3 regions of the Bacillus sp. BC08 genome follow, and region 3 is predicted to be linked to each of the others. Evidence: riboswitches for the same ligand, from Rfam matches in the RefSeq annotation. Region 3 holds a riboswitch; each other region holds the start of a gene.

Region 1 (3,284 bases), on a different contig from region 3:
TTGCAAACACTAAACTTGAAATAAAAATAGTTTTTTTCATAATGTCGCCCCCTTTTCAAAAATAATATCACCTCTTTTCCTACGAAATCTATATAATTTTTAATCTTTATTCGCTATATAGCGACATGTTTAATGAAGGTTTTAAATATGATGTAAATAACAACAACTCATTTCAGGAGGTCATTATGAAGGCGATCATTTGCACACAGTATGGACCACCTAACGTTCTTCAGCTTCAAAATATAGAGAAACCTACACCTAAAAAGAACGAAGTATTAATTAAAATTCACGCAACAAGTGTATCAACTGGAGATTGTAGAATACGAGGTTTTAATAGTCCCCTCTTATTTTGGATTCCTATGCGGATCATATTAGGTTTCAGAAAACCGAGAAAACCTATACTCGGCGTAGAGTTATCCGGTGAAATCGAAGAAATAGGAACAGATGTAACTCAATTTAAAAAAGGGGATCCAATTTTTGCATTAACAGAACTAAACCTCGGTGGTTATGCCGAGTACACATGCGTACATGAAAGTGGATTAATAACATTAAAACCTACCAATGTGACGTATGAAGAAGCTGCAGTTATTCCTTTTGGTGGAACTTCCGCATTGCATTTTCTGAGAAAGGGCCGTATAAAAAAAGGGCAACAAGTGCTCATATATGGTGCCTCAGGATCAGTAGGAACAGCTGCTGTACAACTTGCTAAATATTTCGGTGCGACCGTTACGGCTGTTTGCAGTAATTCAAATTTTGAACTCGTTCAATCTTTAGGAGCTGATACAGTAATTGATTATACGAAAGAAGACTTTACTAAGCGGCGCGAGCGCTACGATATTATATTTGATGCAGTTGGTAAATATAAAAAATCCCTTTGTACAAATACATTAACATCCAATGGAAAATATGTATCTGTTAATGGAATGATGGCAAAGGTAAGTAAAGAGGATATGATTCTACTAAAAGAACTAACTGAAACAGAACATTTAAAACCTGTTATTGATAGAACCTACCGATTAGAAGAAATTGCTGAAGCTCATATATATGTGGAACAGGGACATAAGAAAGGTAATGTTTCGATTACCTTAAAATAAAATATATTCAGAAAATAACATTGACAATTCTTTTTGTAAGATTTACTATTAGTACCATATTAAAAAACTACATACACAAACTCTTATCAAGAGTGGCGGAGGGACTGGCCCGATGATGCCCGGCAACCGAGCTTATAACATATAAGCTAAGGTGCTAATTCCTGCAAAACGAGTTTTCGTTTTGGAAGATAAGAGAGGAACCTATTTTGTCTATTCGGCACCTCTCTTATTTTTGAGAGGTGCTTTTTATTTTGGAACGTATATGAAGGGGGAGTTATAGATGAAAAAAGTATTATTGAGCATTGTAAGTGGAGCGGTATTATTGCTAAGTGCATGTGGTGCTAATTCTGATAAAGAGGTAAAAGCATTAGATGAGAAAAAGATTACTGTCGGTGTAACTGGCGGACCGCATGAACAAATTTTTGAAAAGGTAAAAGAAGTGGCAGCGAAAGACGGACTCGAAATTGATGTAAAAGTATTTAATGATTATGTAGCACCAAACGTATCTTTAGAGGAAAAAAGCCTCGATGTAAATAGCTATCAAACGAAATCATATTTAGACGTATTTAAAGCTGAGCGCAATATGAAATTAACGGAAGTATTTTCAACAGTAACATTCCCTATGGGCGTATATTCTAAAAGCTTAAAGGATGTAAAAGACTTAAAAGAGGGCGACGCAATCGCTGTACCAAATGATCCAACGAATGAACTTCGAGCTTTAAAGCTATTTGAAAAAGCAGGAGTTTTAAAAGTAGATCCAAAGGCGACAGAAAAAGCGACTGCGAAAGATGTAATTGAAAATCCAAAAAATTTAAAGATTGTTGAATTAGAGGCATCTCAATTACCGACACAACTAAGTGAAGTAAAAGCAGCTGCAATTAATACAAACTTTGCATTAGGTGCAAAATTAAGCCCTGCGAAAGATTCTATCTTCCGTGAAGGAAAAGATTCACCATATGTGAACTGGGTCGTTGTTCGTACTGAAAATAAAGATGATGCAGTTGTAAATAAATTAAAGAAAGCTTATCAATCTAAAGAAGTAAAGGAATTTATCGAGAAAAAATTTGATGGTTCTGTTTTACCGTCTTGGTAGGAGCTGACGATAATGATTGAATTAAAAAATGTATCCAAAGTATTTACAACAAAAAAAGGGAATGTAGAAGCACTTAAGTCTACTTCCCTTCAAGTAAAAAAGGGCGAAGTATTTGGAATCATTGGATATAGTGGCGCTGGTAAAAGTACATTAATTCGATGTGTAAATTTATTAGAAAAACCAACGACAGGAAATATCATTGTAAACGGCCAAGACTTAACAACCTTATCAGCAAAAGAACTAGCAAAATCGAGACAAAAAATCGGGATGATTTTTCAAGGATTCAACTTACTTAAAACTGTGACAGTTTATGAAAATATTGCATTACCGTTACGTCTATCTGGTCTTCCCAAAACTGAAATTGAGCAAAGGGTAGAAAAGTATTTACGTATTGTCGATCTTTTTAGTCGAAAAGATGCCTATCCGAGTGAACTTTCTGGTGGCCAGAAGCAGCGTGTTGCTATTGCACGTGCACTATCACATGAACCGGAAGTTTTATTAAGCGACGAAGCAACGAGTGCTTTAGACCCAGAAACAACGGATTCTATTCTTGACCTATTACTAAAGATTAATGAAGAAATCGGGATCACAATTTTATTAATTACACATGAAATGAATGTCATCCAGCGTATATGTGACCGAGTTGCTGTTATGGAACATGGAGCAGTAGTTGAAAGCGGGACCGTGAAGGATATCTTCACAAACCCACAACATGTAACAACGAAGAAATTCGTAAATAGTGCATTTGCAGCGAAGATTCCAGAAGAAGTACAAAAAGAACTACAAACTACTGGTGAAATTGTAACTCTCTCCTTTATAGGGAATGCTTCAGGAGAGCCAGCATTAGCTGTCGCTACAAAACGTTTTCAAGTGTATCCAAATATTTTATCCGGTAATATTACACAATTAAAGCATGAAGCATACGGGAAACTGATCATTCATATGCAGGGTGAGAAAAATGAAGTAGATCGCGCTTTATCATTTTTACAAGAGCAAGGGATCATCGTAGAAGGAGGTAGAACAGATCATGGGAAACAAGTCCTTTTTGGATGAATGGGGTAAAGTCATATGGGAAGCAACCATTCAAACATTTCAAA
Region 2 (3,284 bases), on a different contig from region 3:
CCCATATGTCTCTTCCTAAGTCATCTGTTCCAAACCAATGCTCACTACTAGGAGGTAAATTAGTTGCCTCTTTTACTTGTTCACTCGCAGTGAAAGGAGTTAAACTCTCACCGATAAGAGAAAAAATAATAATGAGTAACAATGTCACCGTTCCTAGAACTGCGATTGGATTCGATACAAACTTACGAAACACTTCTTTTTTTCGGCTAATTGTTTGCTGCTCTTTATTTATCGTTAATTCTTTTTTCTCTTCATTCGTTAATAACTGTTTATTGATTTCATAAGCTCCCATTTAAATGCCCCCCTCCTTACGTAATAGAACGAATACGCGGATCAACAATACGGTGAATAATATCTGTAATGAAAATACAAGAAATTAATAATGCACTATAGAAAATTGTTGTTCCCATAATTACTGGATAATCTCGGTTAAAAATACTATCTACAAAATATTTTCCGAGACCGGGAATCGCAAAGATCTTTTCAATAATGAAAGTTCCTGTTAAAAGCCCAGCCATTAACGGTCCAACAAATGTAAGTACTGGAACAATCGCATTTCGAAGGGCGTGCCTTATAATAATCTTCTTAATCGGTATACCTTTCGCTCTTGCTAATCTAATATAATCACTCTGCAATACTTCAATCATATTAGAGCGAACAAACCTTGTAATAACCGCGATTGGCCCTAATGCTAATGCGAAGGATGGCAATACCGTATGTTCGAATGTACCCCAAGACGCAACCGGTAACAGTTCAAACTGTATAGCAAATACTTGTATAAATAGTGGTGCTAGAATAAAACTCGGAATAGAAATACCTAAAATCGCCAGTAAGCTCACGCTATAATCAATTACTTTCCCATGATATAGAGCTGCAAATGTACCTGCTGCAATTCCGACTAATAATGAAATAATAAGTGCTTGTAAACCAATAATCGCTGACGGACCAAACCCTGTCGTTATAATTTCTGATACGCCTTGCCCCGTCGATTGAACGGATTCACCAAAATCAAAATGAACTACACCGTCTAAATAAGCAACATATTGATTCCATAACGGTTCATCAAGGTGATACTTCGCTCTCATATTCTGCACAACTTCTGCCGGAAAGATCTTTGCATCCGATGAGAATGGATCCCCCGGAATAATGTGCATAATCAAAAATGTTACTGTTGTAATAATCCATAGTGTAAACACCATAACTGATAGTTTTTTAACAACATACACTCCAATAACCCCCTAAACAAATGAATTTACTTTGTTTTATTTACATATTTGTTCCTATTACTTTTCCGCTTCTTAAAATACAAAAAGCCTTGATCTAAAAAAATAAGATCAAGGCTTAATAAACAAAGGCCCATCACTTATCTTTCAAGACTTGCTTGCTGGAATTAGCACGGTGTTCCTGTTACAGAACCCGCTGCTGAGGCGTCATAGGGCCAGTCCCTCTACCTCTCTGGATAAGTAAATTGCTATATTATTATTTGGTTCAAATTGTATATTTCGAATTATAATTCTGAAAAAATGAAAAGTCAATCAAATTGGATATATTTAGAAAAATCAGTTTTTAATTCTTTTATCGGAATTACCATTAACAATCGTTATACTTGTCATCCTCGGCTTCTACAAACTTTTTATAATCCATTCGATACTATTACCTGGCAAACCATTTCTATATTTCATGAAGAGCAACAAGTATTAGTATCCGAGGATGAAGACCGAGATGGTAAGAAGAAAAAATAACCTTGCACAGGCAAGGTTATTTTTTCGTTTCTGCTTGAAAACGTTTATAGTATGTTGATGCTGTTGCAAAGTTAATTTCTATATCACGAATCAATGATGAGTCTTCTTCTTTAGCTAACTTCTGTAATTTTTTCATCGCTTGTTCCGATTCATTCAAGAAACCAGCGTATACCTCATGTTCTTGCTCTTTCGACTTTGGAACACGAATTTCTTTACGTATATTATCGATATCTTCTAACATGCTCGTCGTTACCTTTTGCACATCTTCTTTATATGTAGCATTCGTTATTTCCTTACCGCCCTTTTCTTTTGCCACTTCAAATAACTGTAATGCTTTATTAATTTCTTTATTCATTTTCATATCGTATTTTTCATGTACTGCACGATATTCTTTCATCTCTTCTGTTTGCTCAGTAGATTGCTCTACCTTTTCTTTCGGTTCTTTCGTATCTTTATTTCCATTACATCCCGCTAGAAGGATCATACTTCCCATTACAGCAATACCCAAAACCTTCTTCATCTCTTCTTCTCCTTTTATCTACAGCTACTACTCATTATAGTTTCTTATATCTCCACTTGTTATTATACCGAGAACATCCTACTTTTTACACTTAAGACGATACCTTAATATACATGCCTACATTTTTGTCACAGTATCGTCACTTTATGCAAATAACTTTTGCATCACCTTACGAAGCTGTATGCGTTATTTCAAAGAAATGAAAAAAGAGCTGATTCAACACATGTTTGAATCAGCTCTTTTTTATAAATTAAGCCTCTAAATTTTGTCTTTGTTGCAGTTCAAACTGCTTCTCACTTCTTCTGGCCATAAATAGATAACATAACACAGCACCAATTTCACAAAGAGCTATTACAACACCCATCGGTAATGCGGTGTTACTTCCACCAATACCTACTAACGGTGCAACAAGTGCTCCTGAAATGAACTGTAATAAGCCTAATAAGGCCGACGCTGTTCCTGCGGCTTGTTTCTGATTTCTCATTGCTAACGAGAACCCAGTTGTTGAGACAACCCCAACACTTGATACAACAAGGAATAATGAACATAAAACACCAATTAAACCTATTCCTAGTACGATTGTCAGTAATAAAGATAGGCCACCAACAGCTGCGATAATAATACCAGCAACAAATAATGTCTTCTCATTCACTTTCCCTGCTAAACGACCCGTTACCTGACTAGCAATAATAATACCGATACCGTTGATTGCAAAGAATAAACTAAATTGCTGTGGTGATGCTCCGTATATGTTCTGCAACACAAATGGTGAGCCCGAAATGTATGCAAACATTGCCGCTGTTACTAGCCCTTGTGACAATGCATATCCCATAAACAGACGATCCTTTAACAGTTTTCCGTACGTCGCCAATGTTCCTGACAATCCACCCGTTTCTCTCTCTTCAGGAGGTAATGTTTCACGTAATACGAAAGTAGCTGATATTAACATGAATACACTAATTGCTCCAAGAACGATGAAGACACCGCGCCATGTTGTAAATTGTAACAATTGCCCTCCAATA
Region 3 (3,284 bases):
TTTATGTTAATTTTGAAAAAATTTTAATTAAAAAAGTTCCCCTAACATTGATTTTACTGCAAAAAATCTTAGCATCAGCGTTACGCAAAAAAGAAAAGGAGTGGATTTCCCCCCACTCCTCCTTACAATCACTTACCCCTGATTCCTCTGCGCCTCTCTAAACTCTTCCTTCACCTTCTCTAACAGCCCTTCTTCCGTAATTAATCGATACGCTGTATGTGCTAGTGCTTTTGCCGATGTAATTAATGCTTTGTCTCCTAATTCTGAACGGGCTGCTTCTCTAAATTCATTCGTATGTGCAATTAAATCGTCTGGACCGATTTTAATATATGGATGAATTGTCGGTACGACTTGGCTTACGTTTCCTGCATCTGTTGAACCGATGCCAAATCTTTCTTTCCGATTTACGTCTTCACCTTGTAATTCTAGTTCTTCGGCTACGACGTCATTAAATGTTTTTGTTACGAGTAGTTCATCGATTTCATTTTGGAATTGATGGATTTTCACTTTCGTACCCGTTGCTAATGCTGCTCCCTCTGCGATGTTTCTTACTTTCTCTGTTACTTCCGCACATCTTTTTCTCGTTGCTGCGCGGATGAAGAACCTTGCTGCGGCGTAGTCAGGAATAATGTTAGGTGCTTTTCCGCCCTCAGTAATAACGCCATGAATTTTCACGTCTGACGGAAGTTGTTGGCGAAGTGCATTAATGCTGTTATACAGCTGGATAATCGCATCTAATGCGTTAATTCCTTCTTCTGGTGAAGCTGCGGCGTGAGCTGTTTTTCCGTAAAAGTGAAAATCAAGTGGATCGACTGCTAGTGATGGACTCGTTGTCGCTGTTTTTCCGCTCGGATGAATCATAAGTGCCGCATCAACATCTTTAAATAAACCAGCTTTTACATAACTCGATTTTGCGCTACCGTTTGGCCCGCCTTCTTCTGCTGGCGTTCCGAATACGACAACTTCCCCGCCAATTTCTTCAAGCGTTTCTGATAATGCGATCGCTGCCGCAACGCTAATTGTGCCAATCAAATTGTGACCACACGCATGACCGAGTCCTGGTAAAGCGTCATACTCAGCTAAAAATGCAATGACTGGACCTTGTTTACCTGAACTTTTTCGCGCGATAAAACCTGTTTCATGTCCAGCAATATTGTGTTGTAATTGAAATCCTGCACTCCCTAGCAATAGACTCAACGTTCTTGATGCGTAAAACTCTTGGTTACCAATCTCCGGATTCGCATGAATATCGTGACTTGTTTCTATGTACTTTTCCTTATTTCTTTCAATACTCTCTTCAATTGTTTTTCTTTGTGACGTTACTCCAGTCGCTCCCATTTTTCTTCCCCCTTATATTTTCACATAAAAAAGCCTCTTTCTAAAAGATAGAAAGAGGCTTCTGCATATACAGTCAAAATGAGCTTCTTTCTTATCTTTCAAGTTACCTTGCTGGAATTGGCACAGTATTCATAACGAATCCGCTGCCGAGGTGTCATAGGGCCAGTCCCTCAACCTCTCGTGATAAGAATTTTCATAAAATTATATTAAATTACATTCATTCTAAGTTCATTTCGATTAAAAGTCAAGGAATTCCTATCCGAATTTACCGAATATCTAAAAATCCTTTTAACACACCAATTGTTTCTGGTGCTTGCAGCCTTGCACATACGTACGGAAATTCCATACTGCCTTCAAACATCATTTGAGATGTGAGCGGTGCCCCTGCCCAAAAGATTTCATCATCGATTACGATAAACGGGAATGCTTTATTTTGTCTTTGTAACTTTACATTTTTTAACGGAACTGGTCCATCACTATACACTGTTATTTGCGCATTTGTACGCATTAACGCTTGCCATACTCGTTTATCCACTTGCTTTGTACTTGGAAGTGAAATAATAATTTTTCGTTTTGCAGCTAAAATATCTTTCAATAACCCTTTCGGTTCTTCAAGATTCATTTCCATAAACCAGCGTAAACGTTTCGAAATTTTTCGTTCCCACAATTGTCTTGATGTCGTACGATCATACACATCTCCATGACGTTCTATATGAGCTGTTAATTGTGATAACGCTTGTTTTCTTGAAAGGTTTTTACGCATATAATGACAATCTGATAATTGAATGAACTTCCCTCTCGCTCTCGTTACAGCTACATTGACGAGGCGATGGTTTTTATGGTCAAAGAATAACACACCAGGTCGTTCTTGCGGGTAACTATCCACTGTATCAAAAATCATCATATCTCTTTCAGACCCTTGAAACTTATGAACCGTCGCTGCTAAAACAGGTATGTTTTGATATTTCGTTCTCTGCAACATTTCTCTAATGCACGTTGATAAAAAGCGGGATTGTGCTCTGTAAGGCGTAACAACACCGATCGATTGAACACCATCTAACAGTCCGATTAACATCATTTGCATCGCTACTAAACCAGACATAATGTTAAAACGAGAACCTGAAGCAGCGTCCTTTAACGAAAAGGCTCCCATTAGACTCGTATCAAATAAAACGCTCGCCTCATTTGCGAACGGTTGCAATTGCGCAAGTTCTTTACGGTCTGAAACAGACGGATGATCGTATACTCTATTTTTATAAATAAACGAATTTGTAAACTTCGATATATCCGCATGCATACGTCTTTGTTCCTGCAACATAAAGAGGTTCGGATGTGCTTCTGATTTATTGACAGACTCAACAATCCCCGCATGGTAAAACATATCTTCCCCGAGCCATTTGCGAACGAGTTCATGGTTCGCCATCGCAATTGGAGGTAACTGTAAAAAGTCACCACATACGACGATGCGTTTTCCAAGTGAAGCAGCTAATGCAATTTGCGGAACATATGCCATACTTACTTCATCTACGACAACTAAATCAAATGTACGCTCATAAATCAATGAATCAATGGCACATTTCGATAAAGTTGCGCCAATTACTTTCGCATTTTCAATGTATTCTTTTTCTACTTCTTTAATTTTCGCTTTTTGCTTTCGAAGATCACTTTCAATCTCTTGTATACGCTTCTTATCAGCAGAAGTCGCTTTATATGATAAAATCTTTTCACGAAGATCTTGTCGTGTTTCCTCTAAATAGAGTCTTTCTTCTCCCCATGATCCGTTCGTCGTTTCAACTAACTTCGACGTAAGCAACGTTTCATGATTTCGTATATGTTCATGTTGACTATAACCGTAACGAACAATTTCGCCAGGCGTCCATTTCTTTTTCTTCTCAATTTGCTTCGTTACTTCACTCATTAATACGTCCACTGCCGCATTACTATGA

What was found. A riboswitch is a leader RNA that binds a small molecule or an ion and turns the genes downstream of it on or off. The one in region 3 is predicted to bind S-adenosylmethionine.
Region 1: linked by a shared signal. The riboswitch ahead of ACXVYO_RS00800 (MetQ/NlpA family ABC transporter substrate-binding protein) and the one ahead of ACXVYO_RS06310 (M20 family metallopeptidase) in region 3 are both predicted to bind S-adenosylmethionine.
Region 2: linked by a shared signal. The riboswitch ahead of ACXVYO_RS00755 (ABC transporter permease) and the one ahead of ACXVYO_RS06310 (M20 family metallopeptidase) in region 3 are both predicted to bind S-adenosylmethionine.

The regions. Positions count from the first base shown of each region.
Region 1 is NZ_JBTGPA010000007.1:69,840-73,123, forward strand. It holds gene ACXVYO_RS00790 (hypothetical protein) at 1-40, opposite strand, end outside; gene ACXVYO_RS00795 (NAD(P)-dependent alcohol dehydrogenase) at 186-1,094, shown strand; SAM riboswitch class I at 1,175-1,289, shown strand; gene ACXVYO_RS00800 (MetQ/NlpA family ABC transporter substrate-binding protein) at 1,375-2,187, shown strand; gene ACXVYO_RS00805 (methionine ABC transporter ATP-binding protein) at 2,200-3,240, shown strand; gene ACXVYO_RS00810 (methionine ABC transporter permease) at 3,215-3,284, shown strand, end outside.
Region 2 is NZ_JBTGPA010000007.1:61,348-64,631, forward strand. It holds gene ACXVYO_RS00750 (ABC transporter permease) at 1-292, opposite strand, end outside; gene ACXVYO_RS00755 (ABC transporter permease) at 309-1,226, opposite strand; SAM riboswitch class I at 1,361-1,466, opposite strand; partial or broken gene ACXVYO_RS00760 (DUF3951 domain-containing protein) at 1,570-1,742, shown strand; gene ACXVYO_RS00765 (hypothetical protein) at 1,759-2,262, opposite strand; gene ACXVYO_RS00770 (multidrug effflux MFS transporter) at 2,513-3,284, opposite strand, start outside.
Region 3 is NZ_JBTGPA010000027.1:5,150-8,433, forward strand. It holds gene ACXVYO_RS06310 (M20 family metallopeptidase) at 133-1,338, opposite strand; SAM riboswitch class I at 1,427-1,528, opposite strand; gene ACXVYO_RS06315 (AAA domain-containing protein) at 1,604-3,284, opposite strand, start outside.